DNA from 2 places in the Arthrobacter sp. StoSoilA2 genome. Region 1 is predicted to be linked to the other one. Evidence: predicted binding sites of a transcription regulator. Region 1 holds the regulator's gene; the other holds the start of a gene.

What was found. The regulator LexA, encoded in region 1, represses DNA repair genes until DNA is damaged. The targets are predictions, from matches to a motif close to TCGAACANNTGTTCGA.
Positions count from the first base shown of each region.
Region 2: the regulator LexA is predicted to act here: its motif matches at 6,730-6,745, upstream of umuD (translesion error-prone DNA polymerase V autoproteolytic subunit).

Region 1 covers NZ_AP024643.1:1,769,365-1,784,358, reverse strand. The annotation lists gene LDN82_RS08215 (MFS transporter) at 1-767, opposite strand, end outside; gene LDN82_RS08210 (SseB family protein) at 821-1,750, opposite strand; gene priA (bifunctional 1-(5-phosphoribosyl)-5-((5-phosphoribosylamino)methylideneamino)imidazole-4-carboxamide isomerase/phosphoribosylanthranilate isomerase PriA) at 1,750-2,493, opposite strand; gene LDN82_RS08200 (hypothetical protein) at 2,528-2,668, opposite strand; gene hisH (imidazole glycerol phosphate synthase subunit HisH) at 2,687-3,448, opposite strand; gene hisB (imidazoleglycerol-phosphate dehydratase HisB) at 3,445-4,071, opposite strand; gene LDN82_RS08185 (histidinol-phosphate transaminase) at 4,118-5,236, opposite strand; gene LDN82_RS08180 (LysM peptidoglycan-binding domain-containing protein) at 5,313-5,672, opposite strand; gene lexA (transcriptional repressor LexA) at 6,029-6,772, shown strand; gene LDN82_RS08170 (ATP-dependent DNA helicase) at 6,782-8,839, opposite strand; gene hflX (GTPase HflX) at 8,832-10,394, opposite strand; gene LDN82_RS08160 (methyltransferase) at 10,887-11,501, shown strand; gene dapF (diaminopimelate epimerase) at 11,482-12,450, opposite strand; gene miaA (tRNA (adenosine(37)-N6)-dimethylallyltransferase MiaA) at 12,513-13,418, opposite strand; gene miaB (tRNA (N6-isopentenyl adenosine(37)-C2)-methylthiotransferase MiaB) at 13,439-14,968, opposite strand.
Region 2 covers NZ_AP024643.1:2,006,995-2,021,988, forward strand. The annotation lists gene LDN82_RS09180 (amino acid permease) at 1-1,332, opposite strand, end outside; tRNA gene LDN82_RS09185 (tRNA-Gly) at 1,507-1,582, opposite strand; tRNA gene LDN82_RS09190 (tRNA-Val) at 1,639-1,713, opposite strand; tRNA gene LDN82_RS09195 (tRNA-Gly) at 1,738-1,810, opposite strand; tRNA gene LDN82_RS09200 (tRNA-Val) at 1,867-1,941, opposite strand; tRNA gene LDN82_RS09205 (tRNA-Cys) at 1,980-2,050, opposite strand; tRNA gene LDN82_RS09210 (tRNA-Gly) at 2,096-2,168, opposite strand; tRNA gene LDN82_RS09215 (tRNA-Val) at 2,439-2,513, shown strand; gene LDN82_RS09220 (hypothetical protein) at 2,484-2,975, opposite strand; gene LDN82_RS09230 (NmrA/HSCARG family protein) at 3,606-4,481, opposite strand; gene LDN82_RS09240 (Y-family DNA polymerase) at 4,994-6,292, opposite strand; gene umuD (translesion error-prone DNA polymerase V autoproteolytic subunit) at 6,285-6,716, opposite strand; gene LDN82_RS09250 (GEVED domain-containing protein) at 7,523-10,087, shown strand; gene LDN82_RS09255 (SpaH/EbpB family LPXTG-anchored major pilin) at 10,195-11,676, shown strand; gene LDN82_RS09260 (hypothetical protein) at 11,906-12,085, shown strand; gene LDN82_RS09265 (cytochrome) at 12,123-13,076, shown strand; gene def (peptide deformylase) at 13,127-13,699, shown strand; gene fmt (methionyl-tRNA formyltransferase) at 13,696-14,616, shown strand; gene LDN82_RS09280 (transcription antitermination factor NusB) at 14,613-14,994, shown strand, end outside.

The DNA of each region.
Region 1 (14,994 bases):
ACCGTAAACCAGGTGAAATTGCGGGCCACGCGGTTCCGAAGTCCGGCTGTACGGGAGATGGCTGCCGGTGCCATTTCAGACGCCGCCTCCTGCACGTGGCCCGGTGCGGAGGCGACCATGGCTGCCTCGGCGGCGGCAAGGTCCGCAGCGGCCCGTGCCGCGGATTCCTCCGGAGTGCACTTGGCATCACTGCGGGTCGGAGGGTTGAACCAGATCAAGAACAGGCCGGCCACGGAGACAGAGATGCCCACCGCGGTAAGTCCCACGGCCGAGAAGCCGCTCGTTGCGACGATCGCGCCAACAGCGGGACCTATCATGAACACGAGCTCAGTGGCGATGGAATCAAGCGCAAACGCGGAGCGTCGCTGGTCTCCGTCCACCATGACGCCCAACGATTGACGCACCACGCTGAAGATAGGCAATGTGAACAAGCCCCCCACGAAGACCAAGGGAAGCAGCCAGGCGTACGGGACATGCGGAACAAGAGACCAGATCACTGTTTCCGAGATGACGGAAGGGATCAGCGCCTTACGCAGGCCCACCATGTCAACGCGCCGACCACGCCAAGGCGCCCCCAAGGCAATACCTATGGTCATGACGGCGGCAGCAGCGCCCGCGGCGGCGTAGCCCTGCCCCAGCGACAGGACAATGTGCAGCGTCAGGAGCACGCCAGCCGCTGAATGCGGAATACGGGCGACCATGCCCACCAGCAGGAGCCGCCGGACAGGGCGGATGGAAAGCATCTCCTTGTAGAGAGCGAAGTTCACGGGCTAATTCCTCTTGTTCCCCCGGGGCAGTCCCCGGTGGACGGGTACTGCCGTTAGTGCCGCCCAGGCTCCTGCGCCGCACGTTGCAGTTTTACTTCAATGGAATCGACGCCCTCGGCAAAGGATTCCAGCTGCGCCCACGCCTCGTTCAGGTCAGCCACCAGCGATTGGACGGCAGCGGCGTCGAGTCCGTCCTCAAGGAACAGCACTATCCGCAGTTCCGGGCCAGCGCCTCCGCCCGGGACCGTGCGGCCGTCCGCAGTCAGGGAGGCGACGCCACCACCGGCCTGTGTTTCGAGCCGGCGCACCGCCGGAAACGACTCGGCCTGTGAAGCGAGAGCAAACTCCAGTTGATCATCAAGGTATGACGGCGTCCAGTCCCGCTGCTGAGCCAACGCCCACATGGCTGGCCGCCGAACCACGAAAGTGAACGTTGAACCGGGGTCCAACACCAGCAATTGAGCGCCTTCGGAAACGGCCGAAAGGGCCGCCCTTGCCGCATAAACAGCTACGGGCCGGGCCTCTGCATGCCACGATTCAAGAGCGGCGGCCGTGGTGAAGACCGGCATTGCCTTCCGGCCATCAGGCGCCTTAAGTGTGACTAATGCCATATCCGCCTGCTTGTCCGCGTGCAGCCCGCCAACGCCTTCGGCTTCCTCGGCGAGCTGGGCTATCACGGGAACAAAGACCCTGGCGGTAGCGAGTGAAGCCAGGACGTCTGCCTCACTGCCCGTACCGTTCAGCAGTGCAGCAACGGCCGCGAGGTAACCGGCATCAGCCGTGCCGTCGTCGTCTTCGAAATTGTGGATCCTGGCATCGTCACCACTCAGGCTCCGGCCTTCCCAAGGTTGCCCCGCGGAGTCGGTGGCTCCCCCGGCGCCAGCCAAGGCAGCAGCAATGTGGCCCGGAAGTTCGCGTCGTCCGGCATCGCGGTTGCCCGGGTGGTTCTCCGGGCCGGAATCTGTGGGACGTGAAGCAGCCATCAGCGGCGACCGGCTACATCCAGGGCTTCGGGCAGAGTGAAAGCACCTGCATAAAGGGCCTTGCCAACAATGGCACCCTCGACGCCCAAGGGCACGAGTTCGCGGAGCACGCGAAGATCCTCAAGGCTGGAGATACCGCCTGAAGCCACCACGGGCTTACCCGTTTTCTGCACCATCTGGCGCAGCAAATCAACGTTCGGGCCCTGCAGCGTTCCGTCTTTGGTGACGTCGGTGACCACGTAGCGTGCGCAGCCAGCGTCCTCCAGGCGGACAAGAACTTCCCAGAGGTCGCCGCCTTCTTTGGTCCAGCCGCGACCAGCCAGGGTGGTACCACGGACATCGAGGCCGACGGCGATCTTGTCACCGAAGCGGTCAATGGCACGCCGTGTCCACTCAGGGTTCTCCAGTGCTGCCGTACCGAGGTTTACCCGCTCCACGCCCAAATCCAGGGCGCGTTCCAGCGACTCGTCATCCCTCAGACCGCCGGACAACTCAACCTTTACGTTGAGCTGGGAGACGACCTCGCTGATGAGGTCCGCGTTGTTGCCACGGCCAAAAGCGGCGTCGAGGTCCACCATGTGCACCCACTCAGCACCGGCGTTCTGCCAGTTCAAGGCAGCTTCCAGAGGCGTACCGTAGCTGGTTTCCGAGCCTGCCTCGCCTTGCAGCAGGCGGACTGCCTGGCCATCAACGATGTCGACGGCGGGGAGGAGTTCCAGAACGGACTGGGCAGAGGTGGTCATGTGTGTCCTAGGAGTTGATGGGGACGCGAGGCGTTCAGTTGCCCGGCAGCGTCAGGAGATAGGCGGCAAGCAGGGACATCCCCGCCAGCACATAAAAGGAAACGGAAACCCACAGTGGCTTCTTCTGCTGGTGGAAGGAGATACCTCCACCCACCAGCACGCCGGCAAGGCCCATAAGCACTACCGACCACACTTAGGCTGCACCACGATCGTCCGCTGCCGGACCTTGTGCCACCTTGGCTTCAGGTTTGCGAAGCCCGTCCACCCAGTTGCGCAGGAGGCGTGCCCCGGCATCTCCGGATTTCTCGGGGTGGAATTGGGTGGCGCACAGGGGGCCATTTTCAACAGCAGCGATAAAGGGGGCTCCGTGCTCGGACCACGTCACCAAAGGTGGAGCCATCCGGGGCTGGACGACGTCGAAGTTCCACTCCTGCACGCCGTATGAGTGCACGAAGTAGAAACGTTCCTGTTCGACGCCCGCGAATAGCTTGGATCCTTCAGGCACGTCCACCGTGTTCCAACCCATGTGGGGAACCACGGGGGCGGGAAGGAGCTCAACTTTGCCCGGCCATTCGGCCATCCCCTCGGACTCGGTTCCGTGTTCGACTCCGGCCTCGAAGAGGACCTGCAACCCAACGCAGATCGCCAGGACAGGCCGTCCACCCGCGACGCGGCGGCCAATCATGCGGATGGCATCGACGGCCTTGAGTTCCCTCATCACCGTTTCAAAGGCACCCACGCCGGGGACCAGCAGCCCGTCGGCATTCAGTACGTCCTCAGGCTTGGAGCTAAGAACCACCTGGGCGCCTGCACGCTCAAGGGCGCGAACAGCCGAACGGACGTTGCCTGAACCGTAATCCAGCACCGTAACCGTGGGCTTGCCTTCGGGAGACTCCGGCTTGACGGTAGCCGAAGCGTCAATAACCGCACCGTCCTTCAGGATTTGCCCGCTCATAGCGCCCCCTTGGTGGATGGAATGCCCTCCACGCGGGGATCCGACTCCACTGCAGAACGAAGAGCCCGGGCAAAGGCTTTGAACTGGGCCTCGACGATGTGGTGGGGATCCCGGCCTGCGAGGACGTTCATGTGCAGGCAGATACCGGCGTGCAACGTGATGGCCTCAAAGACGTGACGGGTCAGCGAGCCTGTGAAGTGGCCACCGATCAGGTGGTACTCCTGCCCTGCAGGTTCTCCTCCGTGCACCAGATACGGGCGTCCCGAAACATCCACGACAGCGTGCGCCAAGGCCTCGTCCAGAGGAACCGTTGCTTCGCCGAAGCGGCGGATTCCGGCTTTGTTGCCCAGGGCAGTACGCAAAACCTCACCAAAGGCAATGGCCACATCCTCCACCGTGTGGTGGGCATCAATGTGGGTGTCACCCGTGGCCTTGACGGTCATGTCAATCAGGGAGTGCTTGCACAACGCCGTCAGCATGTGGTCATAAAAGGGAACCGTGGTGCTGATGTCCGAGACACCGGTGCCATCCAGGTTGATCTCCACCAGGACGGAGGATTCGCTGGTGGTGCGCTCCATGCGCGCAGTGCGGTCAGCGGACGGCTTGGCGCCGGTTTCGCTCATTGGGACGTCCTTATACACGAAGAATGGGGTGGGTCTATTGACAAGTTTAGTTGGGCTGGGACGCAGCGCTGTCCAGAAGGGCTTCCAGGGCCTCCAGGAAGGCCGTTGTTTCCTTTTCTGTTCCCGCAGTCACCCGCAGGTGCCCTGGAATACCGACGTCGCGGATCAGGACTCCCGCATCCAGCAAGCCCTGCCAGACTGCGTGCGGGTTCGAAAGCCCACCGAAGAACACGTAGTTTGAGTCCGAGGCCGCAGGCTTGAGTCCCATTCGGAGGAGCTCGGTCACAATGCGGTCCCGCTGGACTTTGATGTCTTCGACGTCGGCCATGAGCGCTTCGCGGTGGTTCAGGGCGGCCAGAGCCGTGGCTTGTGTGACGGCTGAAAGGTGGTAGGGCAGCCGAACGAGCCTGATGGCATCGGTGACCTCAGGCGCGGCAGCCATGTAGCCCAACCGGGCACCTGCCAAGGCAAAGGCCTTGCTCATGGTGCGCGAGACGATCAAACGCTCCCGCCCGGGAAGCAGCGTCAGTGCGCTCGGGGTGTTGTCGTGCGCGAACTCGTGATAAGCCTCGTCCACGATGACGATTGCCTGGCTGGCCTCGCCGGCTTCGTAGACGGCTTCGACCACGTCCAGGCCCAGTCCCGTTCCCGTGGGGTTGTTCGGCGAGCACAGGAAGACGATATTTGCGCCGGTCTCCCGCACCTGGGCAGCCGCAGAAGCCGCATCCAGGCCATAGTCATCAGCCCGCACCCCACGGACATACTCAGTGTCCGTGCCACTGGCAAGCAACGGGTACATGGAATACGTGGGAGGGAATCCCAGCGCCTTACGCCCCGGACCTCCAAAGGCCTGCAAAATCTGCTGGAGGACCTCGTTGGAGCCGTTGGCTGCCCAGATATTCTCCGCGGAAAGCCCGTGTCCGAGGTAATCGGCAAGGGATTCACGGAGTTCCGTGAATTCGCGGTCAGGGTACCGGTTCAGGCCAGTGGCCGCGGCGGCAACAGCCTGGGTAATCGCCGCTTGCACATCTGCCGGCACGCCATGGGTGTTCTCGTTGACGTTGAGCAAAATGGGGACGTCAAGCTGCGGCGCGCCATAAGGGCTCAATCCACGCAGGTTGGTCCGAAGGGGAAGTCGGTCAAGTCGCTCAAGCTGGTCACTCACCAAGACAGTTTAAGGTGCCGGTGCGACTGCGGAGTAACTGTGACGCCAGAGACGCTGGCCCCTCGCCCCTGGCCGCTCAATTGGCGGGAACGAACAGCTGCTGGCCGGGCTGGATGCGTCCCCCGCGGAGATCGTTCAACTGGATGATTTCCGCGATGACATCACGGGGGTCCCGCTCCGGCGCGGCCGCACCGGCGATGCCCCACAGGGACTGCCCTGGCTGGACGGTAACCGTAACTGCCACCGGCGGCTGCAGCTGGGCTTGGGAATCAGAAGCTTTGGCCGGGGAGTTGATGAAGCCGGCAAGGCTCAGCAGCGCGGCAAGGAGCAGCATGACGGGAATTCCAAAGAAGACGATCCTGCCGCGTTGGGTAAGCCGGAGACGCGCAGGAGCCGGAGTGTTGCGGAATTCGTGGAACGTAGAGATTGCGGACATGAGCTGAGCCCTTCTGAGCGATTGCCTGCATCGGATGCCCGTTGCCGGCTGCCAATTCCTTGTGTTCGCCGAGCCCGGCCCCGAATGTTCGAACACTTTCTTCGAACATCCGAACCGCGCTCAACCTTTATAGAACACATATTCGAACCTTGCTATGACATTTTTAGCACTTATCATCGAACGGTGTCGAGACTCGCTAGAACGAATGTTTGATAAACGCCTGTGCCTGGCCTAGGTTTGAGTGAAGAAACAGGCACTGTTTCAGTGGAACAGGAGGGTCTGACATTTTTTCGGATCCCACATCCCCGGGCACACTTCAGACCGTGGCCGGGCGGAACGGAAGGGCATTGGCGAACATGGCAGCGAAAGCCACCGGCGGCGGGGCACCCCTGCGGAGCCAGCAGCCTCAAAAGAGTCCCAAAAGCCTGACTGTCCGGCAGAAGAAAATCCTGGAAACCATCCAGCGGTCTGTCAATGACAACGGGTATCCGCCCAGCATGCGCGAAATTGGCGACACCGTGGGTCTCGCGAGCCTCTCCAGCGTCACGCACCAGCTCTCCCAGTTGGAGAAGCTCGGCTACTTGCGCAGAGATCCCAAGCGCCCCCGCGCCATGGAAGTACTCATGCCTTTGACCCTTGACGGCGGGACAATTCCCGGAGTGGAAGCAGCTACTACACTCCGCAGCGCAGGCGGACTCGCCGTGACGGAACTGGCCAGCGCCAGCGACACCGCGATGGTACCCCTGGTTGGACGCATTGCTGCCGGTGGGCCCATCCTCGCCGACCAGACTATTGAGGATGTCCTGCCCCTGCCCCGGCAACTGGTGGGCCACGGCGAACTGTTCATGCTGAAGGTCGCTGGGGACTCAATGATCGATGCCGCAATTTGTGACGGTGACTGGGTGGTTGTCCGCCGCCAGAATGACGCCATCAACGGCGATATCGTGGCAGCGCTCCTGGATGACGAAGCCACGGTAAAAACCTTCCGCCAGCGGGACGGCCACACATGGCTGCTCCCCCAGAACACGCAGTACGAACCGATACTTGGAGACCAGGCCACCATCATGGGCAAGGTCGTCTCGGTACTGCGCTCCCTCTAGGGAGTTCGCCTACGTTTTCTTTGCGCCCAGGCGTTCCAGGACGCCGCGCACCACGTTGCGGTCCGTCGTTGCCCAAAATGGCGGCAAAGCGGCACGCAGGAACCCGCCGTACCGTTCGGTGGAAAGCCGTGAGTCCAGGACGGCCACCACGCCTTTGTCGCCGGTGGAACGAATGAGGCGTCCTGCTCCCTGTGCAAGACGAATTGCCGCATGCGTAGCCGACACCGCCATGAACCCGTTGCCCCCGGACTGTGCAACGGCCCGTGAGCGTGCGGTCATTAGCGGGTCATCGGGCCTCGGGAACGGAATGCGGTCAATCACCACAAGGCGGCATGAACCGCCAGGGACGTCGACGCCCTGCCACAGGGACATGGTGCCGAAGAGGCAGGTGTCCGGTTCATCGGCAAATTGCTTCACCAGTGCTGCCATGGTGGATTCTCCCTGGCAGAGGATGTCCACATCCAGCCGTGGGCGCATGGCATCTGCAGCTTCTTCGGCCGCCCGACGCGATGAGAACAGGCACAGGGCTCCCCCACCGGATGCACGGATGAGGTCTTCAAGCTCATCCAGGGCCTCGGGTGAAGTGCCCCTGCCGGGCTTGGGCAGGTGCTTGGCCACGTAGAGCACACCCTGCTTCGGATAATCAAAAGGTGACCCGACGTCCAACCCGGTCCAGCTTGGCGCCCCATCTCCAATAAGCCCCAGGCCACCGGCTGCGGGTTCAAAGGCAGATCCAATGGCCAGCGTGGCAGAAGTAAGCACCACTGTGTGCCCCGCGAAAAGGCCCTCCCGCAGGCGGCCGGCAACGCTAAGCGGGGCGATGTTGATCAGTGCGGGCGCGGTCTCGTCCGGGTGTGAGTATCCCTGCTGGGGATCGAAGGTGCTGTTTCTGGAGAACCACACCACTTCACGGTTCTCCTTGGCTGCGAGCATCCGCTCGCACAGTTCCAGAATGAGCATGAGCCGTGAGCGCGCAAGCTGCCTCCCGCCGTCGACCGCGTTTGAAGAGTCGGTTTTCGAGTCGGACAATGCGGCGCGTGTGGCATCGCGCAGCTGGTCCAGGCAGTCCAGTTGTTCGTCGTTTAGCCCATTGGGCAGCAGTCCGTTGGGGACACCGGCAATGGCCATGTCCAATCGATCGGCGGCCGCGTTCAGGGCGTCTACGGTAATAGCGGTGTGTTTGCGCGCGCTCGAAGCCGCAGCATGCACCATTGCCACGGACAGCTGACCTGTCACAGCTCCCGTGACCCGGTCCTGCAGCTCATGTGCTTCGTCAACCACAACGACGTCGTACTCGGGCAGGACAGCAAGGCCTTCGAAGGCACTGACGGCCAGCATGGCATGGTTGGTCACCACGACGTCAGCCTCAGCCGCCCGGGCCCGTGCCTGCTCGCTGAAGCATTCCTCGGCAAGCGGACATTTTTGCGCTCCCAGGCACTCCATGGACGTCACGGAGACCTGCCTCCAGGCGCGGTCGGTGACACCCGGCATCAGTTCATCGCGGTCGCCAGTGGCCGTCTTTTCGGCCCATTCACGGAGCCGGACCACTTCCTTGCCCAATTGCGACGACGGGCCGCCAACCGCCGCTGCGAAATGGGGAACGCTGGTGTCCTCACCCAGGGAAAAAAGTTGCCCCTCGGACGGCTCTTCGCTGGGGAAGCCGCCCTCCAGCTTTTGCAGGCAAACATAATTTGCCCGGCCCTTAACGAGCGCCACGTTCACGGGACGCTCAAGGGCCGGGCTTATGGTCTCCAACAGCCGGGGCAGGTCCCTGCCAACAATCTGCGTTTGCAGGGCCAAGGTAGCGGTGGACACAAGCGTCGGTTTGTTGCTGTCCATGGAATGGGCGATCAACGGAATCAGGTACGCCAAGGACTTACCCGTTCCCGTTCCAGCCTGGACCAACAAATGTTCACCGGACTCGATGGCCTTGGTGACTTGCCTGGCCATCTCGTGCTGGCCTGAACGGCTTTGACCGCCCATCCCGGCAACAGCTTTGTCCAACAGTTCGAGGGTGAACTTCTCCCCCACCGACTCGACGACGTCCGCCGCCACCTTCTCAACCATTGCTGACGAATGACTCCAGTTCGGCCGCCAATCCCTCACGGACCATGGCCACCACGCGGGTTCCGTTTTCCTCGTGCTCGAGGCTCAGGATTTCCGAATCGGAGTTGTGCAGCTTGTTGACCATGTCACCGCGGTCGTACGGGATCAACACTTCGAGGCGGACTCCCGGCCGGGGAATGGACCGGCTGATCTCTTCCAGGAGCTCAGGAATGCCCTGGCCTGTGCGCGTGGAAACCACGGCGTGCCGCGGCTCCTTCTGCTTCAGGCGTTCCACTACGAAAGGATCAGCCACGTCCACTTTGTTCAGGACGATGATTTCGGGGACCTTGCGGGCGTCGACCTCGGTGAAGACAGCACGCACTGCCGCGATTTGCCCTTCCGGGTCGGGATGGGAGGCGTCCACGACATGCAGGATCAGGTCTGCGTCGGCTACTTCCTCCAGCGTGGAACGGAAGGCTTCCACCAGTTGCGTAGGCAGCGAGCGGACGAACCCAACGGTGTCGGCCAGCGTGTAGCCGATGCCGTCCGGCGTTTGCGCCTTCCTGACCGTCGGGTCCAGGGTGGCGAACAGCGCGTTTTCCACCAGCACTCCAGCATCGGTCAGCCGGTTCAGGAGCGAGGACTTACCAGCGTTGGTATAGCCGGCAATCGCAACCGAAGGTACGGCGTTACGACGGCGGTTGGCCCGCTTGGTCTCGCGCGCAGGCTTCATGGCGGCAATCTCCCGGCGAAGCTTGGCCATGCGCGTCCGGATCCTGCGGCGGTCGAGCTCGATCTTTGTTTCACCGGGACCACGGGAACCCATACCGGCGCCGGCTCCACCCACCTGGCCACCGGCCTGGCGGGACATGGAGTCACCCCAACCACGAAGCCTGGGGAGCAGGTACTCAAGCTGTGCGAGCTCAACTTGTGCCTTGCCTTCACGGCTCTTTGCATGCTGCGCGAAGATATCCAGGATCAGCGTGGTCCTGTCCACCACCTTGACCTTGACGATGTCCTCAAGTCCGCGTCGCTGCGAGGGGGAAAGCTCGGTGTCCACCACAACGGTATCGGCTCCCGTGGCAGCCACGATGTCCTTGAGTTCCTGGGCCTTGCCCGACCCCAGGAACGTTCCGGGATCCGGTTTCGTACGGCGCTGAACCAGTCCGTCAAGGACCTCTGATCCGGCAGTCTCTGCCAGTGCTGCGAGTTCGCGAAGCGAATTCTCGGCGTCAGCCAAGGTGCCTTCTGTCCACAGGCCGGCCAGGACGACGCGTTCCAGGCGCAGCTGCCGGTATTCGACCTCTGTGACGTCTTCGAGTTCGGTGGAAAGGCCCGCTGTACGGCGAAGTGCACGACGCTCGGCCAGGTCTTCCTGGTCGCCGTCGTAAATGCTGTGTTCGTGGTCAAGCGTGGAGATCGCTTGTGCCCTGCCGAAAACGCCCTTGGCATCATTGTCATCGGATGCCTGTGCGGGTACATCCTTGGAAAGAATCCGGTCAATGACGGCCTGGATTTGTTCAGGACTCATGTCCTGGGCGTCGGAATCGGATCCGGAGTGCTTCTGGGTGGTCATGGTCTCCTTAGACTGTTCGGCATATCCAGAATAGTGCTGTTTGGTGTCCAATGGGACGGTATTCGCGGTGGGCTGACGGGCTTCGGCCATATAGGGCCTCCTGTGGTGCTTGAATCGAGCGGGTTGGTCCGCGGGAGGTCCTGTCCTGCAGGAGAATTCGTCGCCAATCCAGAAGCCAGGCGCTGACGGCAGATGGCTGGGCCACTGCTTTCGCGACAGCTGGGTGGGACATGTTCTACTGAGCAACCGCGATCCACCAACAACGGGAGATGCGGAGTCTGCCGGACGGAACCTGCGGGCGGAATGGCCATGCGCCGGGCTGATGTGCCAAGCGGGCCTGCATCGCGGGCAGGTGCCTTGCCGACTGTTTGGCCGGCTCGGGCTGATTACTCAAAGATCAAGAACATGCCTTCCACATTAGCAGCACTGTCAAACCGTCCCGGCCCGAGGGCAGTTTCCCAAGCCGCCGGAAGCCAACTAATCTGGCAAATTATGGAGTCTGCACACTATTTCAGCGCCCAACCGGCCGGTCCGTTTACCCGCAAGCCCCTCACTGTGGAACTGGCTGGAGCTACCCGTCAGGTGCAGACCTCGTCGGGCATCTTCAGCCCCGACGGTGTGGACAAAGGCACCAAGGTCCTTCTGGCCGAGGTTCCACCGCCCTCGCCCCGGGGCAACCTGCTGGATATCGGGTGCGGTTGGGGCCCTATTGCCCTCACCATGGGGCTCATGGCGCCCCATGCACAGGTCTATGCCGTGGACGTCAACGAGCGCTGCATCGCCCTGACCAATGAAAACGCCGTTTCCCTGGGCTTGAACAACGTGAAGGCCAGCCTCCCGCAGGAGGTAGATCCCGGCGTCGAATTCGACACGATCTGGTCCAACCCGCCCATCCGCATCGGCAAGGACGAGCTGCACTCGCTTCTCCTGACGTGGCTGCCCCGGCTGGCACCGGGCGGCAACGCATGGATGGTGGTCCAGAAGAACCTGGGCTCGGACTCACTCCAACGCTGGCTGGCCAACGAACTGGACAAGTCCTACACAGTCTCCCGGGAAAGCACTTCCAAGTCCTTCAGGATCCTTCGGGTCAGGAAAGCGTCCCACTAGCCACAATGACCGCCGGCCCGCTGAGCTCAACGTGTTCGCGGCCGTCCTCGCCGGGGAAGAACTTCACTTCCACTACGCCGCCGGGAACGTTGACCTGCCAGGCATTGGGGGCGCTGCTGCCAGCCCAGTGACGTATTGCGACGGCGGCCGCACACGCACCGGTGCCACACGATTGCGTCTCGCCTACGCCGCGCTCGTGGACGCGCATGGTGATACTTCCCACACCGTCGTGGACCAGCGGTTCAGCGGGCACCACGAACTCGACGTTGGTGCCATTGGCAGGCTTGGGATCCACGACCGGAGCTGTGAACAGTTTCGTGGCGGCGAGCTCACTGAGCTCAGCAAGTGCTACCACCGTGTGCGGGTTGCCCATGCTGACCGACAGCCCGGGCCGGGCCACCTCCAGACCATCTGCGCTGACCAAAGCATCCATGGCTTTGCTTTGTGCTTCTGCAGGGAAGATGAATTCCCATGGGCCCATATCCACGGCATAACCGCCGGACGTGCGCACAATCTTCTTGATGCCGCCACGTGTTCCGATGGTCAAGGACTGACCCGGCCCGAGCTCAACCAGGCCTTGGTCGATCAGGAAGTGCACGAACACTCGGACACCGTTGCCGCACATCTCGGAGAGCGAACCATCGCCGTTTCGATAGTCCATGAACCATTCGGCAGAGGCGTCCTGCTCAAGCAGGATGCGGCCTTCGGGCAAATACCGCGAGGGGACAGCCCGGATAAGACCGTCACCACCAATCCCCCGATGCCTGTCGCACAGCTGTGCTACCTGCTCTGGAGAAATCTCGTGGACAGCACCCGGATCAGCAATCAGGACGAAATCATTACCCGTTCCATGGCCCTTGGAAAACGCCAAACCGGAAAGGCTGGCAGTGGACTCGGTGGCACCGGCAGCGGCGGACTGCTGGGCGGGAACTGCGGCGGTTTGATCCATGGGACTAGGCTACCCGCCGGGCAGGTTCGGTCAGAAATTGCTGTATGGGAGTGGCGGTGCGGCTAGGCCAGCGCCACTGCCTTGGACACAAGGTCAGGGTCCTGCCAATCAAGCCAGGCGATGCGGGGATCGGCCCGAAACCAGGTCAATTGCCGCCGGGCGAACTGCCGCGTGGCCACAATGGTTTCCTCAGCTGCCTCCGGGATAGTGGCTTCGACGTCGAGCACCCTGAGGAACTGCGCATATCCCAAGGCACGCGAGGCCGTCTTGCCGTGCCGCAGCCCAGCCGCATCAAGGCGTTCCACTTCCTGGAGCAAGCCCGCATCCACCATCCGGTGTACGCGGAGCGCAAGCCTCTCCCGCAGAACCTCCCGTTCCACAGCCAGGCCAATCTGTATGGCCGGCTGGAAGTACTCGCGTTGCGGCATGAACGAGCTGAACGGCCGTCCCGTCATTTCGTAGACCTCCAAGGCCCTGATCACCCGCCGGGCATCCCCCAGACGCCCCGCCGAGATGGGATCCACCTTTTCAAGCCGGGCCCGCAACGGCGCCAGACCGAACGTTTCCCATTCGTCCTCAAGCCGTTTTCGCAAGACAGGGTCCGTGCCGGGAAACTCCAGAACATCCAGGGCGGCCCGCACATAGAGGCCAGAACCCCCCACCATGATGGCGCGCTTGCCGCGGGCGTGCACGTCACTAATGACGGCGCGGCATTCCGCCTGGAAGTCCGCCACGCTGGCTTCCTCCGTGACATCCTTTGTGTCCAGCAGATGGTGTGGCACACCCCTGCGCTCGTCCACAGTGATCTTGGCCGTCCCGATGTCCATGCCCCGATAGAACTGCAAGGCATCAGCGTTGATGACCTCACCATCGAGGGCAAGGGCCAGCTCGACGCCCAGGTCCGATTTACCGGAACCGGTGGGGCCTACGACTGCGATGACCGGCGGCGCGGCATGGGAGGGAGCCATTCGACCTCGAATAATGGGCGTTAGGCGCCGCGAACAGGCAGCGACGGCATGCCCAAAGACACGCCTTTACTGCCCGACGCCGCACCCGCGCTCGGAACACCGCAGGAGTCTGCCTGCGAACGATCCCAGGCGTCACCAGCCCTTGACCGGCGCAACATGTAATCGTCCAGGCCGGCAGGATCGGCAACCAGGTGGAATGCCGCGGCTTCGGTAATGGTCACGGTGACAAAGTCACCTGGGCGGGGGGTTTCCGCACCATCAGGTACCGAGAAGTGAACGAGTCGCTGATCCTTGGACCGGCCGGACAACCGGTGCGTTTCCTCTGCTTTGCGGCCCGACTGCGCTGTCACCAGAATCTCCACACGGCGACCCAGCTGCTTTGCGTTCTCCTCCGCGGCGATTCGGTCCTGAAGGGCGGTCAGCCTTTCGAAACGCTCCTGGACCACTGCTTTGGGAAGTTGCTCCGGGAGCTCGGCAGCAGGCGTACCAGGCCGTTTGGAGTACTGGAAGGTGAAGGCTGAGGCAAACCGCGATTTCTCGACGACGTCGAGCGTCGCTTGGAAATCCTCTTCGGTTTCTCCGGGGAAGCCAACAATGATGTCCGTAGTGATGGCCGCATTGGGAATCCGCTCACGCACCTTGTCCAGGATGCCAAGGAACTTGCTGGAACGGTACGAGCGCCGCATATCCTTGAGTACCTTGTCCGAGCCCGATTGCAGGGGCATGTGCAACTGCGGCATCACGTTGGGTGTCTCGGCCATCGCATCAATGACGTCGTCCGTAAACGCTGCCGGATGCGGGCTGGTGAAGCGTACGCGTTCAAGGCCTTCGATCTCACCACATGCACGCAGAAGCTTTGAGAAGGCCAAGCGGTCACCGAACTCAACCCCGTAGGAGTTCACGTTCTGGCCCAGCAACGTAACTTCCACGGCGCCGTCGTCCACCAAGGCCTGAATTTCGGCCAGGATTTCTCCGGGACGCCGATCCTTCTCCTTGCCGCGGAGCGATGGCACGATGCAGAACGTGCAGGTGTTGTTGCAACCTACTGAAATCGAAACCCAACCGGAATAGACGGAGTCGCGCTTGGTGGGGAGCGTGGACGGGAAGACGTCCAGGGACTCCAGAATTTCGAGCTGGGCCTCGTTGTTGTGCCGCGCCCGCTTCAGCAGTGCCGGAAGTGCTCCTACATTGTGGGTGCCAAACACAGCGTCCACCCAAGGAGCCTTCTTGACGATGGTTTCCCGGTCCTTCTGGGCGAGGCAACCGCCCACGGCGATCTGCATGCCAGGGTTGGCTGCCTTGACCTGCCGAAGCTGGCCAAGGTTTCCATAAAGCTTGTGGTCGGCATTTTCCCGAACGGCGCACGTGTTGAACACCACGATGTCCGCAACCTCACCCTCGGCGGGCACGTAACCAGCATCCTCAAGGAGGCCAGCCATACGCTCGGAATCGTGGACGTTCATCTGGCAGCCGAAAGTGCGGACCTGATACGTCCTCGGTTCAAACGGGGCAGATTCAGACGGCGCAGGTTCAAACGCGGCAGATTCCATCGGGGCACGGACATCCGTCACTTGGG
Region 2 (14,994 bases), 240 kb from region 1:
GGTTTCCCAATGCAGCTGGGACATCAGGAACGCGGAAGCCAGCACGCCGAAGGCGGGAACTACGGGCATCCACGGCAAACGGAAGGTGCGGGGGGCATTTGGCTTCTTGTAGCGGAAGACGATGACGGAAATGCAAACCACAACGAATGCTGCCAGGATGCCGATGTTGGTGAGGTCCGCCACTTCCTTGATCGGGAAAACGCCGGCGAGGAACGCTGAGGCGATGCCCGCGATCCAGGTCACCCGCTGGGGTGTGCCGTGACGGTCGGTACGGGCGAACCATCCCGGCAGCAGGCCGTCGCGGCTCATGGAGAACCATACGCGGGTAACGCCCAGAAGGAAGGTCAGCATCACGGTCAGGATGGACAGGACAGCGAAGACCGAAATGATGGTGGCGATGATAGGCAGGCCAACCCCGGTGAAGGCCGATGCGAAGCCAGCCTTGGGATCGATGTCCTTGTAGTTCTGCATGCCGGTGAGGACGAGCGTAGCTGCCACGTAGAGCAGCATGGCGATGATCAGGGACAGGACGATCGCCTTGGGCATGTGCTTCTTGCCGTCCTTGGCTTCTTCCGCGGCGGTACTCATGGCGTCGTAACCAAAGACAGCGAAGAACACCGTGGCTGCACCGGCAAAGACCGGGCCGAAACCACTGGGCATGAACGGATTGAAGTTCTCAGTGTTGATATAGAAAATGCCCAACCCGATGATGAAGAGGATCAACACCACCTTGATGGCAACAGCCACCAATTCGAAGCGGCCGAAAGCCTTGGTTCCCCTGCTGAGGATCCAGGTCACCAGGAGGCACACCAGGATCGCCGGAAGGTTGATGATGCCGCCCTTGCCTTCATCCACTGTGGACGTCATCCAGGTAGGCATGTGGATTCCGATGCCGGACAAGAAGGCATCGAAGTAGCCGGAGATGCCGATTGCCACAACGGCAACAATGGCGATGTATTCAAGCAGGAGATCCCAGCCAATGAACCAGCCAATGATCTCGCCCAATGCCACATAGCCATAGGTGTAGGCGGAGCCGGCCCTGGGGATCATGCCGGCAAATTCGGCATAGGACAGAGCGGCCGCGCCGGAAGCGAGCCCGGCGATAAGGAACGAGACGAGCACTGCAGGGCCTACGCCCGGATTGTTGGCGTCGCCATGGGCTACAAGGCCGGCCAGCGAGAAAATGCCGACGCCGATAATGCCGCCGACGCCGATGGCCGTCAGTTGCCAGAGGCCAAGACTCTTGAAGAGTCCACTGTGCTTGCTTTCTTCCTCGATATCGTCGATGGGCTTGCGCCGCATGACGGATTGGGAAGCCGTCTGTTGATTCATGGGGTACTCCTGCCAGTTGGCGTGGAACGGTGATGAGTTCGCATTACATTGTGCGAGAGGAATCACATTAGATAAAGCGACTTTTTCTTAGGTGTATCAGTTACTCCAAATGATGAATGGCATTTGGCTCCGCGTGGGCATAAAAAAAGCAGCTCCGAGGAGCTGCCTTTTTGTTGGAGCGGACGACGAGATTCGAACTCGCGACATCCACCTTGGCAAGGTGGTGCTCTACCAGCTGAGCTACGTCCGCACATGTTGCCTGCCCGGCAATGCCTGGCCTTCAACAACAAACAAGTTGCCTTGTTCTGGTGGGCGATACTGGGATCGAACCAGTGACCTCTTCCGTGTCAGGGAAGCGCGCTACCGCTGCGCCAATCGCCCGTTTCCGGGTCCTAATGAAAGGAGAGCGGACGACGAGATTCGAACTCGCGACATCCACCTTGGCAAGGTGGTGCTCTACCAGCTGAGCTACGTCCGCACATGTTGCCTGCCCGGCAATGCCTGGCCTTCAACAACAAACAAGTTGCCTTGTTCTGGTGGGCGATACTGGGATCGAACCAGTGACCTCTTCCGTGTCAGGGAAGCGCGCTACCGCTGCGCCAATCGCCCATGCATCCAGCCGTGACTGGAAGACATGGTTTTCACCGAGGTGGGTACGGGATTCGAACCCGTGTATACGGCTTTGCAGGCCGCTGCCTCGCCTCTCGGCCAACCCACCGTGTAAGCAGATTCCGAGGAATTCTTGCCTTGACAGTGCCTTGCGAGCGGACGACGAGATTCGAACTCGCGACATCCACCTTGGCAAGGTGGTGCTCTACCAGCTGAGCTACGTCCGCAGTGCCGTTACGCCGGCCTGCCCAGTAGGCATTCCGTCGCTTTCCGACGAGTAAAAACTCTATAGGAGGTTGCTTCAAACTCCAAATCGGTTGCTTGCTTTTGCTTCCCAAGGGGCTTGGATCCTTGAATTTCCGGGCCTCTTGGGGAGTTTCACGGCTGTAATTCCAGAGTTGTGATTCGGTGGTCTGAGCGCGTTTTGCAATCCAGCCCGGGTGGGCTAGTCTTCTGTATGCATCAGCGAGTTGATGCAGCTTTTACCCGTTGTACCGGGGCGATTGGCGCAGTGGTAGCGCGCTTCGTTCACACCGAAGAGGTCACTGGTTCGAACCCAGTATCGCCCACCAACAGAAACCCCCGGATTTTCCGGGGGTTTCTTTGCTTTCAGGCGTGGTGCCATCGCTGAGGTAAACCGGGATTTCGCGTTGGTGTCTAGGCAGGTTCCTGGCAGCTTCTTCCGGGCTTGCCGGATCGGTTCCGTTCATCTGGTCGGAGTACACGTAGCCCTTTGCTCCGTTGGTGGCGGTTACTGCGAGTAGGTCCGGGGCTTCGCGTCCTGGCACCTCGACGCCATAGCTCTCGCCCTTCGCGTTGATTTTCCACTCGGTAGGAGCTTGTGTGATGTATCTGGCGCTGATCTGCCACCTGTTCCCAGTATCGGTTGTGATGGTCACCCCTTGTGTTGAGGGCTCCAAAGCAACGACATATTTTGACCAGGCACCGTGTGTTCCCAGATCGGACGAAGAGCAGGAGACGTTGGCGCCATCCGGGAAAACGAACTTACCTTCGGTGAGGCAGGTGAGTTCCACCTCAACACCCGTCGCACCAGCGGGAGCCTGTCCAAGGTCAATCGTTGCCGTGCCGCTGTAAACGGCAGTCGAGGGGGTTCATGACGGGTCTCCTTTCAATACTGGCGAATGGACATGGTGAGGTGATCCAGGCAGCACGGCCTTCAGCTTCTGGCGGGCACGGTGCAGACGGACTTTAGCTGCCCCGGGTGAAATCCCGAGTGCTTCAGCTGCCGCTGGCAAGGGCAACTCTTCGAAAACGACAAGGCTGACCAGCCTGAGGTCCAAGGGCTTCAAGACAGCCAACGCCGCTGCGACCTCATCATTCATCGACGAGTCGTGGTTTGGATGGGCCGGATCCAGTTCCGCTTCGGCTTCTCTGCGTCTGGGAATGGCGTCTAAGAGCCTTCGATGGCGGACCTTTGATCGCTGAAGATTCCTGGCGGTGTTTGTCGTTGTAACCAACAGCCACGGAAGGATCGAACCATCAACCAGCCTGACGCCTTCCCGACGGCGCCATAACTCAAGGAAAGCGGCTGCCGTGGCGTCTTCGGCGTCGTGCCTTCCTCCAACCAAGGAGCAGTTCGAGCCCCGACCTCCGGCAGGTAAGGTAAGCGGCAGCCCCGCAGTCTCCGCGGTGCTCAGTACCGCTCACTTTGGCCGTTGTATCAGCCATTCCTTAACGGTCCGGGCCTCCGGCAGGACCTCGCGCGTTGCCTGCGTACTCATGTCGAACTGCCCGGTCCGCAGCCATCGCCACATGGTGGTGAGGTCCTTCCCCACGAACCGTTCAAACAGCTTCTCCGGCATCGGCAAACCACGGGGCTTTCGTCCGGTCCGTTCCCGCCACAAGGTGCGGCACTCGTCTATTGACCGCACGTCAGATGCCAGTCCCAGCACCGCGCCGCTCCACCGTTCGGGGTCGGCGAACATCCGGGCGGCGATGGCGCCCAGATCGTCAACACAGAGCCAGCCCACCGGCCGGGTCGGGCCCATTAGCTTTGGCATCAGGTGCCAGGTGGAAAACTGCGGATAGTAACCTTTGTCCGTCATTAGTTCCATGAACGCCATTGGCCGGAGCACGGTGAGCGGCAGTCCGAGTTCGCGAAAGCGCCGGGCGATAACCAGCTTCGAGTCCCAGGAACCGACGCCTGTTGGCTGGTCGCTGACTCCTGCCGCCCCGTACACCACGTGGCGTATGCCCGCTTCAGCGGCTGCCTCCGCCACGTTGCTGCCTTGCCGGACTTCGGCGTCGATTCCACTGGTCATGGGATTCTGGACGTTGAAAAGCCCGTACGCCCCTTGGAACGGCGTCCGAAGAGAGCCGGGATCCTCGGTGTTCGCATGCGGAACCTGGGCGCCGAGCGCGCGCAGGGCCTGTGAAGCGTCACTGGACGGATTTCTGGTCAGGGCGCGCACCTGCCAACCGTCTTTGAGGAGGTGACGGACCACGGCCGATCCCTGCCGGCCGGTCGCACCGACCACTACCACCACACCCGGAGTGCCCCTGCCCGACGAAAAAACCATAGCTCAGTATCCCATTCGGGCCGAGGATTTGACCCGGGGCGGAAGGAACAGCCCACGCCCCGTCCGGGCGGATGAGAGCGCCGGTTGCGAGAGTTTTTCGAGGATTTCATCGGCGGCTCGGCGGCTCGGCGGCCGGAGCGGGCGGCGCCATCCATGTAGCCGCTCCAGACTGTTGTGGTCTGTGCGCCTGCCCAGTGGATCTGGCCTACGGCTGGAGCGAGCAACCACCGTACTGGATCCAAGCGCTCGCATCGGCCTCAACCAGCTTCCGCGCTGCACTCAGGCAGGCCAGGCCCGCTCCCACAGCTGCCCGGGAACGGGAATAGAGCTGCCACCCGGTGGCCGGCGGCTCCCGCCGCAGCGTGAACGTATGCAGCTCTGCGTGGGCTCCAGATGGTCGAGCCTGCACCTGCCAGTACTCAACGCTGGCGACGTCCCCGGCGCCGACAGCTACGCGGTGCCGGCCTCGGGTGCGAGAGCCACTGCGGTTTCCTTTCTGTTGTTGCTGCCGGTCAGGCAGCTTTGACGAGGGGGAGTTCGTCCCAGTGGGTGGTGTATCTGGGGGAGAGCATGTCGCGTTTCATGGACCAGTCCGGCCCGTTTTTGATGCCGGCATGGCCCAGTCCAATGGAGCCACGGCCGTATCGTTTGCTGACCTCTTCGACGAGGATGCCGATGCCGCGTTCTTCGTGCGGGTTCTCGAACAATTCCAGGGGCTTCTGATTACCGGTCGGGCGGAGGTCGGTGACCATGATCCCGGCGCGGACGTACTTCACTCCCTCGTGGACCTGGGGGAGTAGGGCGTGGGCTGCCCTGGTCAGGAGCACAGGATCAGCGGTGGGCATCGGCAGCGCCAAACACGCCGACGGGAAGGACTTTTCGTTTGGGTTGAAGTGTGACGTCGCTGCGAACGCCGTCAATACCTTCGCCTGCAGGTCGTGTTTGGCCAAGCGGGCACTGGCCATCTGCGCGTAGACGCTCATGACCTGCCGCAATCCGGCACCGGTGGTGATTGGTGTGGAGAAGGACCGCGAGAAGATCAGCTGGTCCCGGCCGATGCGTTCTTCCTCCATGGGAATGCACGGAGTGCCTTGCAGCTCCAGAACTGTGCGCATCATGACAATGGAGAACTTGTCGCGGATCGCTACAGGATTAGCCCGGGTGAGGTCCAGGATCGAGAAGATTCCCATCGCGTTCAGGCGCTTGGTGAGTCTGGTGGCCACGCCCCAGATTTCGATCACCGACAGCTTCGCCATGAGTGCTTCCCGTTGCTCGACGGGTACAGATTCCCAGCGGCAGACGCCATCGAAGCAGGGGTTCTTCTTGGCCCATTTGTTGCACAGCTTGGCCAGCGTTTTCGTGGGCGCGATGCCCACACAGACAGGCACGCCAACGTGGCGCCTGCAGGCTTCTTTCATCGTCCTGCCCAGCTGCAGCAGCTCATCGGGTTCACCCTTGACGCCCAGGAATGCTTCGTCGATGGAGTAGACCTCCAGCCAGGCTGAATACCTGCCCAGCAGCTCCATGACCCTGGCTGAAATGTCCCCGTACAGTTCGTAGTTGCTGGACAGGGCCACCAGGCCCCATTCCTTGGCCCGGGGGCGCAGTTTGAACCACGGCTCGCCGAGCCCAATGCCCAGACGCTTGGCTTCCGGTGAACGGGTGACCGCGCAGCCGTCGTTGTTGGAGAGAACTATGAGCGGTTTACCCTCCAGCGCGGGATTGAAGACACGCTCGGCTGAGGCATAGAAGCAGTTCACGTCCACATGCGCTATCTCCTGCATCCGGCGCATGATTGCGGGCTTAGACATGGTGCAAACACCGTGTCGCAACGCCCCAGATGGTCAGGTCCGAGAGCGCTGGAACCTTGATGTCAGGAAAGTCCGGGTTGTCGGCCTGCAGGACGACACCGTGGGCGGTGATCCTCAGCCTCTTGATGGTCAGCTCGCCGTCAAGAACAGCGACAACGACAGATCCGTCCTTGGGCTCCAGTGCGCGGTTGACGATCAGCTCATCGCCGTCGCTGATGCCGGCCTGCTGCATGGACTGCCCGGTGACTCGGACAATGAAGGTACTGGTCACGTCCTTGATCAGGTGCTCGTTCAGGTCAATGCGACCGTCGAAGTAATCCTGGGCCGGTGAGGGGTAGCCAGCAGCAACCGCTACCGGTGCCATCAGTACAGCTACCAGAGAGAGTCCCGCATCTATCACACGGGGGCCAACTATCGCGCCCACAACACACCTTTTTTCGAATATATGTTCGAATTAAAGTGTACGCCGTTCCACCGACAGAATAGGGACTCCACCAAGTTGCCTTCGGTGACTTATGCCCGGGGTGTGTGACCGGCCAACCGGAGGTGACCGGCCACACTGCACGTTGGCCAGGACGGGGGGTTGTCCCCCTGTCCAACGTGCGTACGCACTGACCTGCGTACTCAGTCCGGACAAACTGTGCAGGCGGTGCGCTTGTGACGGGGGCCAGAAGCCACAGTCTGTTTTGCTAACAGAGATTCCGTGGCCTTTGAGCCCCGCGTCTACGTAGTGCGCGTTAGCAGAGGGTAGTGACGCGTTTTCTCAGAAAGCTTTCCTCGGTGGTGATTTCATCCAGCACTCCGGGACATCGAAGGCCGCGAAGGTTGCCGGCAGCTGATGCGCCAGAGCCGGTAGTTCGGCTTTGGCAGTAACCATCCTGCGCTGGAGGGCATCAAAGTCCACCAGGCTGTTGTTCCAGATGACAGCCTCTTCCGGCCAGCTCCGGATCCGGCGAGAAGGTCCGAGTTCCCGCCCGGTCGCCCCCTGGGGAGCCCCAAGCTTCTCAAAGAGTTTTCGCTTTTTGCGGCATGAACTTTTCCAATCCCGCACTCCTTTGACTGGAGACCCGACCTTGCCGGACGCAATCGGTCAGGCTCCGCAACATATGTTTGGCCGTCGGCTGTGGGGTCTGTCGGTCACTGTTCATTGGAGAGAATCCCTTGAAGTATCTGCTTGGGAAAATAACAGCCTTCGTTGCCGGATTAATGGTCGCTTTTGGTGCACTTTCAATGGGGGTGCTCCACCTAAGTCCATCGGCTCACGCCTACGAAGTAGCAACCAACCAGGCAAGCGTCACAGGTGGGGTCGCTGTTTTGACGATGCCGGGATCGGGCCTTACGGCTACGTACGATCAATCCGGACTGACCGATCTGGTGGGCAGGTCGACGCTCGATAGCAGGGGCTACGTTGCCTCTGATTTCATACCCGGCATTTCAAGCACCGCTCCTGGGGTGGAGTTCTCATCGAACCTGATCAACAACTGCCCAGCGGTTGGCACGTGCACAGGCTTGGGGACTATCACTATCGCTTTCAGCCAGCCGGCGCGGAATCCTGTGCTCAACATCGTGGGCCTCGGCGGATACGTTTTGAATGACGTAGGCAGCAACGGGAGCGTTGACAAGCAGTCCCAGCAGCACGCTGTGTTGAACCTCGCGACCTCGGGGTTGACCATGACCAAGCTCTCCGGTGGAAATCTTTCCGTCTCTGGAAACTCGATCACCACTACCAACGACAACGCCGGAACGGCGTGTAATACGAATGTGCAGACGGGCACGCCCGATCCCATCGACGCGCAGGCGACCGCTGGCTGCGGTTCGGTCCGTATCACTGGCATTGTGACCTCGTTGACGTTCAATGTCAGTGCTGTTTTTGTCCAAACTACTGCGGCCTTGCCGGGCTACACAGTCAATGACAGTACGGACCCATTGCACAACAGGGACAACTTTGTCATTGCGATGACGGTTCCGCAGGATTTTGGTGATGCGCCTGCTACTTACGATCAAAACAATGCTGCGCGGGCGGATCTGTCGGATGTGACGTTGGGGGCGAATGTCACTGAGGACAACGCGTCGGTGGCGAACGGCACGGTTTCGCCGAATGCGGGTGCGACGGCGGCTTTGGACCTGATGGACGACGGCGTGACGCTGGCTCCGATGGTGCAGGGTTCTACGGGTTATTCCACGACGGTGGCGATCAGCGGGGCGGGCAAGCCGGGCATGACGTGTGGGTGGGTTGATTTCAACAGGAACGGGATTTTCGACAGCGCTACCGAGCGGGCCTGCGCCTCGTTCGTGGCCGGTGCGACGTCGGCGACGCTGACCTGGGTGGTCCCTGCCGGGGTGGGTGCGGGGACGACGTATGCGCGGTTCCGGATCGGTTACACGACCGCCCAGGTCCAGGTCCCGATCGGTGCATCGGATTCCGGTGAGGTGGAGGATTACGTCTTCACTGTTGCTCCCTCGTCTGCTCCGGCGATCACGTTGGTGAAAACGGTGAACAAGACCACGCTGGTGGCCGGGGAAACGGCGACGTATACGTTCGTGGCGAAGAACACGGGCAACGTGACGCTGACCTCGGTGGTCATCACCGAAACCCAGTTCTCCGGAACGGGCACGATGTCGGCTTTGTCGTATGCCTGGCCTGGCCTTCCGGGGATCCTTTTGCCGGGGCAGTCCGTGACGGCGACCGCAACGTATGTGGTCACGGCCTCGGATGTGACCACGGGGTTGGTGACCAACACGGCGAAGGTCACCGGGAACCCGCCCCTGGGGTTGCCTGTTTCGGCAACCGATGATGCGCAGGTCACCGCGCCGGCTGCGTGGAAGATCAAGAAGAGCGCCACGGTCAACGGGTCCGTTCCCGCAAACCAGTCCGTGAGCCCTGGCCAGACCATCGTGTACACGGTGACGGCGTCCAGTATCAGCGGCACCATCACCGGGGTGGTGCTGAAGGACAACCTGGCAGAGGTCCTGGATGACGCGACGTTCGTGTCCGGGTCAGCGACCCTGGTCATCGGCACCGGAGCACCCGTGCCGGTGGCCAACCCCGTACCACCCTCCACGGTGCTGACCACGGCGGCGTTTACGCTGCCGGCCGGGCAGACGGCCACCCTGACGTACAGTGTGCTGGTCAAAGCCGGGGCGTGGAACGAACAACTCGTCAACGTCGTAACGGGCACCTCCACCACCACACCCCCGCAGACCTGCGCACCCTCTTCCGGAGCGGCCGGCCCTGACTGCACCACCACCCATCACACCCCGGCGAAGGTCCTGATCGAGAAGATCGGCGAGTCCTCCGGCGGGACCTGGGTGCCGATGGCCGGCTCCACCTGGGCGGTGCACGTCGATAACGCCGGCACCCCCGGTGCCGTGCTGGCCAGCCCCGCCGTGACGGCCGTGGCGGGGCAAACAGGCCGGTTCCAACTCGAAGGAATCCAGCCCGGAACGTACTGGCTTGAAGAAACCACCGCCCCGGCCGGCTTCAACCTCCTGGCCGAACCGGTGAAATTCACCATCGCCACCAACGGCACCGTAACCCTCGGACAAGGCTCCACGGGTCAAGGCTCCGCGGGTGGGGTGGTGACCAGCACCGACGCCGATGGTGACGGGATCTTCCTGCTCACGGTCCGGGACGTTCCGGCCCTGGAGCTGCCCGAGTCCGGCGGCATCGGCTGGTGGCCCTTCACCACCGCAGGATCGGCCCTGTTGCTGGCCGCCCTCGCCCTGGCCCTGGCCGCCAACCACCGCCGGCAGCAGGAATCCACGACCCCCCGGGACGAGCCGGTCACTACCTAAAGAAGAGTTCCCTCCTGGTCCTGTGCGTGTTGCGGGGCGGGGCGGTGCATGTCCATCTCCGAGTACCACCTGTAGGAAGAACCATCACGATGAAAGAGGAAAACACTGTGAGTAATCACCACACCGGGCGGCTTTGGAAGACCGCCGCCGCCACGATCGCCGGGGCGGTGTTGGCGATGTCCTTCTCCGTGGCCCCGGCTTCGGCTGCGCCCCTGGTTGACGGGGACATGACCGGTTCCATCACGGTCCATAAGTTCGAACGTCCCTCCACCCCGACGGGCCTGCCGAACAACGGCACGTCCGTGGACACCACCGGCCTGACACCGTTGGCCGGTATCGAGTTCACCATCGAGCAGGTCAACACCATTGACCTGTCCACCAACGCCGGCTGGGACGCCGCGCACAACCTCTCCAGCGTCTTCGCCCCGGCCGATCCCAACGGTTCGATCACCGGCGCCGGGTACACCCTGGGTGCTGCCCAGGTGAAGACCACCGACGCTGCCGGCACCGCAGCGTTCACCGCCTTGCCGGTGGGCCTGTACCTGGTGACGGAAACGAACTACCCGGCCGGTGTGACACCCTCGGCCCCGTTCCTGGTCTCCGTTCCGTTGACGGACCCGGATAACAACGACAACTGGATCTACGACGTCCACGTCTACCCGAAGAACTCCGTCGCCGGTGCTGAAAAGACCGTCACGGACGCCCCGGACGTGAAGCTCGGGGACCAGATCGACTTCACCATCACCGGTGACATCCCGAACGAAGACGTCATCGATGGCTACAAGATCGTGGACGTCCTGGACCAGAAACTGACCTACATCGGCGCGTCCGCGACCCTCGCTGACGGCACACCCCTGACCGCGGGCACGGACTACACCGTGAACTTCGACGCCGCGAACAACACCGTCTCGGTCATCTTCACCCCCGCCGGCCTGGCCAAACTGGCAGCCCACACCGACACCCGCGTGCAGGTCATGGTCAACACCAAGGTCAACACCATCGGTGAAATCGAAAACGAAGCCCTCGTTTACCCCAACGCTGCCAGCTTCACCATCGCCCCGGGCCAGCCCGGCGGCCCGGTCGTCACGCCCCCGGTCGTGACCAAGTGGGGCGAAATGACCCTGCAGAAGGTCAACGAGAACGGTGCAGCCCTTGCCGGTGCCGCGTTCTCCGTCTACACCAACGAAGCCGACGCGAAAGCCGGGACGAACCCGGTAGACCTCAACGGCCAGAGCGTCTTCACCGTCGCCGCGGACGGCACCTTGACGATCTCGGGCCTGCGTTACTCGGACTGGGCCAACGGCGCAGCCGTGGCACCCGGAACCCCGGACTACCGCACCTACTACCTCGTGGAAACCACCGCCCCGGCAGGCTACGAACTGCTCGCCGAGCCGGTGTCCTTCCTGATCAACAGCACCACCACCGGCGTCGGGATCGACCTGCAAGTCAAGAACATCCCCTCCAACAGCGGCTTTGAACTGCCGCTGACCGGTGGCGTCGGAACCGGCATCCTCTACGCAGCAGGAGCCCTCCTCGTCGCCGGCGCAGCCCTGATGCTCGTCCGCAACCGCCGCACCAACAACAACTAACACCCACTGCAGGGCGCCGCTACCGCGGCCCCCGCAGCAACCCCAAGTGGGGAAGAACGCCAACCACGCGCTCTTCCCCACTTGCATTCCCTTCTGCAGTCTCCACAACTGCCGCACTTTAAAACCGCCGCAGCCCTGTTGATGGTCAACTGCTGCGATACCGAGCCACATTCGGTGCATACGGAGCATTCCGGCGTCACAAAAATGCCGGCCAGTGCACAGCATCAACATGAATGGAACAACAGAACCTGAAGACTCCGAGGCACTCCTGAAGGACTTGGCCACGACGTCGCCCATCCTTGCGGCAAAGCTCGCCCGCCTGCCGGCTGAACAGGCGGCAATGATCTTTGGGGAACGGCCCGTCGAAGGCGGAATTCGCCCAGCAAGAGCGGGCGCGCCTGGCAGCTGAGGGGAATTCTGTCGGTGCTCTGTGTCAGAGTCTTTGTATGACTGCTCCACTTCTTGCCCACGCAACCGACTACGGACGAATGTACGCCCGCTCCACAACGGAGCAATTCTCTGTCCCCTCCATCACCACGGTGATAGGGCAGCAGGCGCACTCCCTGGACGGTTGGTTCAGTTATATGGGGGCAAGCAGCTTGGCCGCAGATCCCGAACTTCCAGCCTTGCTTGGCAGCCCGGCGAGGATCCGGCAGGCGGTCAACAAAGCTTCCAAGGCAGCTGAGATCTATAGGGACCAAGCTGCGGCAAGAGGCGATCGCGTCCACAATTACTGTGAGCAGGTGGCCTTGCGCGCGCTGGGTCGTCCGCATCGGATGCAGGAATGCCGTGATGAGCTTGCCTCCCACGGTGAGCAGGCCTTTGCAGCCCGCTTTGACGAATGGTGGGAGCTGTACAGGGTGGAGCCGCTGGCTCCGGAAATCACTGTCTGGAACAAGACTGTTGGCTATGCCGGCACGCTGGACCTCGTTGCGAGGATTAACGGGCGCATCTGCCTGATCGATTACAAGACCAAGGGCACCACCCGTGATGGCACTGTCAAGGCACTCGACGACAAAGTCGTCATGCAACTGGTAGCGGGAATGAAGGCGGAAGAGAGCCTCGTTGACCCGGTAGCGGGGGAGTGGGAGCCGTGGAAGTTTGGTGCGAATCCAATGCTGCTGGCCGTGGCTATCGGAGAAACGGAAGTAAGGCCTCAACGAGCAAACCCGGATGTCCTTAAGCACCATTGGTGGAAGTTCTGTGCTCTGAGGCGGGTGTGGGAGATGTCTGCCGATGTAACTGCGGCTGGGCAGGCACTCATGCCCGTCCCGCCGCCGTCGTTCGTCTCGCCCTCGTTGGAGCCCGCGTCGCCGTCGTCGGAGTCCGCCTCGCTGGTGCCTGCAGGCGCTGGGACCAGGGACAGCGGCAGCAGCTTGCACTCAACTAAACTGGCTTAGGCTCCGCAACAGCCGGACCAGAGTGTGACGATCGTGAGGACTGACAGCAGATGGCAATTTTGAGTATCCGAATCATTGGGGATCCGGTGTTGCGCACCGTAGCCGATCCCGTTACTGAATTCGGTCCGGAGCTCGCCAAGCTGGTAGCAGACATGATGGAAACCATGGAGGACGTGGAAGGCGCAGGCCTCGCCGCACCCCAGGTGGGCGTTAGTAAGCGGGTCTTCACCTATCGCATTGGCGGTGTAGAGGGACACATCATCAACCCGGTCCTGGAAAACAGCGAAGATTTCCAACCGGATGAAGTCGAGGGCTGCCTCTCCATACCCGGCCTTGGTTTTCCCGTGCGCCGTCACCGCGCAACGCGCGCCACGGGTGTGGACCTCAATGGCAATCCCGTAGAGGTTGAGGCCGAAGGTATGTTGGCACGTTGCTTCCAGCACGAGACCGACCACCTGGACGGCGTCCTTTATACGGACAGGCTGGAGGGCGAAGACCGAAAAGCCGCGCTGCGTGCCATCCGAAACGCCAACTACCACGCTGTGACGGAGCAAACCACATCCAAGCGGGCAAGCTCTGTTGGTTCCAGCTTTGGTGGCGGCAGTTTCGGGGCTCCCGAGTGAGGGTCCTCTTTGCAGGTACTCCGGCAGTCGCCGTCCCATCCTTGGATGCCTTGGTCAAGGCTGGCTTTGACGTCGTTGCTGTCCTGACCCGCCCGGATGCACCGTTGGGACGCAAGCGGGTTCTGACGCCGTCACCGGTTGCCGCCCGGGCCGAGGAACTTGGCATCGAGGTCATTCGCGCTGCCAAGGTGGACGCTGACACTACGGCCCGAATTGCTGAAATTGCTCCGGACGTCGCCGCCATCGTGGCTTATGGGGGACTCGTGCCTCGCGCTGCCTTGGGCGTTCCCCGGCACGGCTGGGTCAATCTCCACTTCTCGCTCCTGCCCGCGTGGCGTGGTGCTGCTCCGGTGCAGCGCTCCATCATCGCAGGTGACGACGTCACTGGGGCGGCTACCTTCCAGTTGGAAGAAGGGCTGGATACCGGCCCGGTGTTTGGGACGCTAACCGAAACCGTGCGCCCGGCTGACACCGCTGGTGATCTTCTTCAGCGCCTTTCCGTGAGTGGCGCCGTCCTCCTCAGCCAGACGCTGTCGGCCATCGACGCCGGTCAGGCGGCGCCCCAGCCGCAGACCGGCGAGGTTTCCCTGGCCCCCAAACTCTCGCTCGAGGACGGACGATTGGACTGGCAACAGCCAGCCCTTGCCCTGAATCGAAGGGCACGTGGCGTTACGCCTGAGCCCGGCGCGTGGACCACGTTGGAGGGTCAAAGGATCAAGCTTGAACCCGTGGGGCTCCGGCCCGACGTCAAGGACATTGCTCCCGGAGCCGTCCGGGTCGATGGAAAGTCAGTGCTGGTAGGCACTGGTTCCCATGCAGTGGAATTGGGGCGGATTCAACCCGCCGGCAAAAAGATGATGTCGCCGGCCGACTGGGCCCGCGGCTTGGCTGCACCTGAGAAAGTGGTATTCCAATGAGCGAGTCCGGCCGGCGAGGCCCCAACAACAGCGGGAGCCGGGACGGTGGCGGACACGCCAATCGTGGAGGCCGTAGCGACAGCAAGCGCAATGCCCAGGGCAGGGAACGAAACAGGGGGCCCCAGCGGGGTTACTCCAATAACGCCCCGTCGCAGCGCACGCGTCGTGCTGATCCTGCGCGTTTGGTAGCTTACGAAGTCCTCCGCGCCGTTGCGTCGGAAGACGCGTATGCCAATCTTGTCCTTCCTGCCAGAATCCGGGAACATCGGCTGGACCGCCGCGACGCTGGTTTTGCAACCGAGCTGAGCTACGGTGCATTGCGGGGACAGGGCACCTACGATGCCATCCTGGCCCGCTGCGTGGACCGGCCCCTCGAAC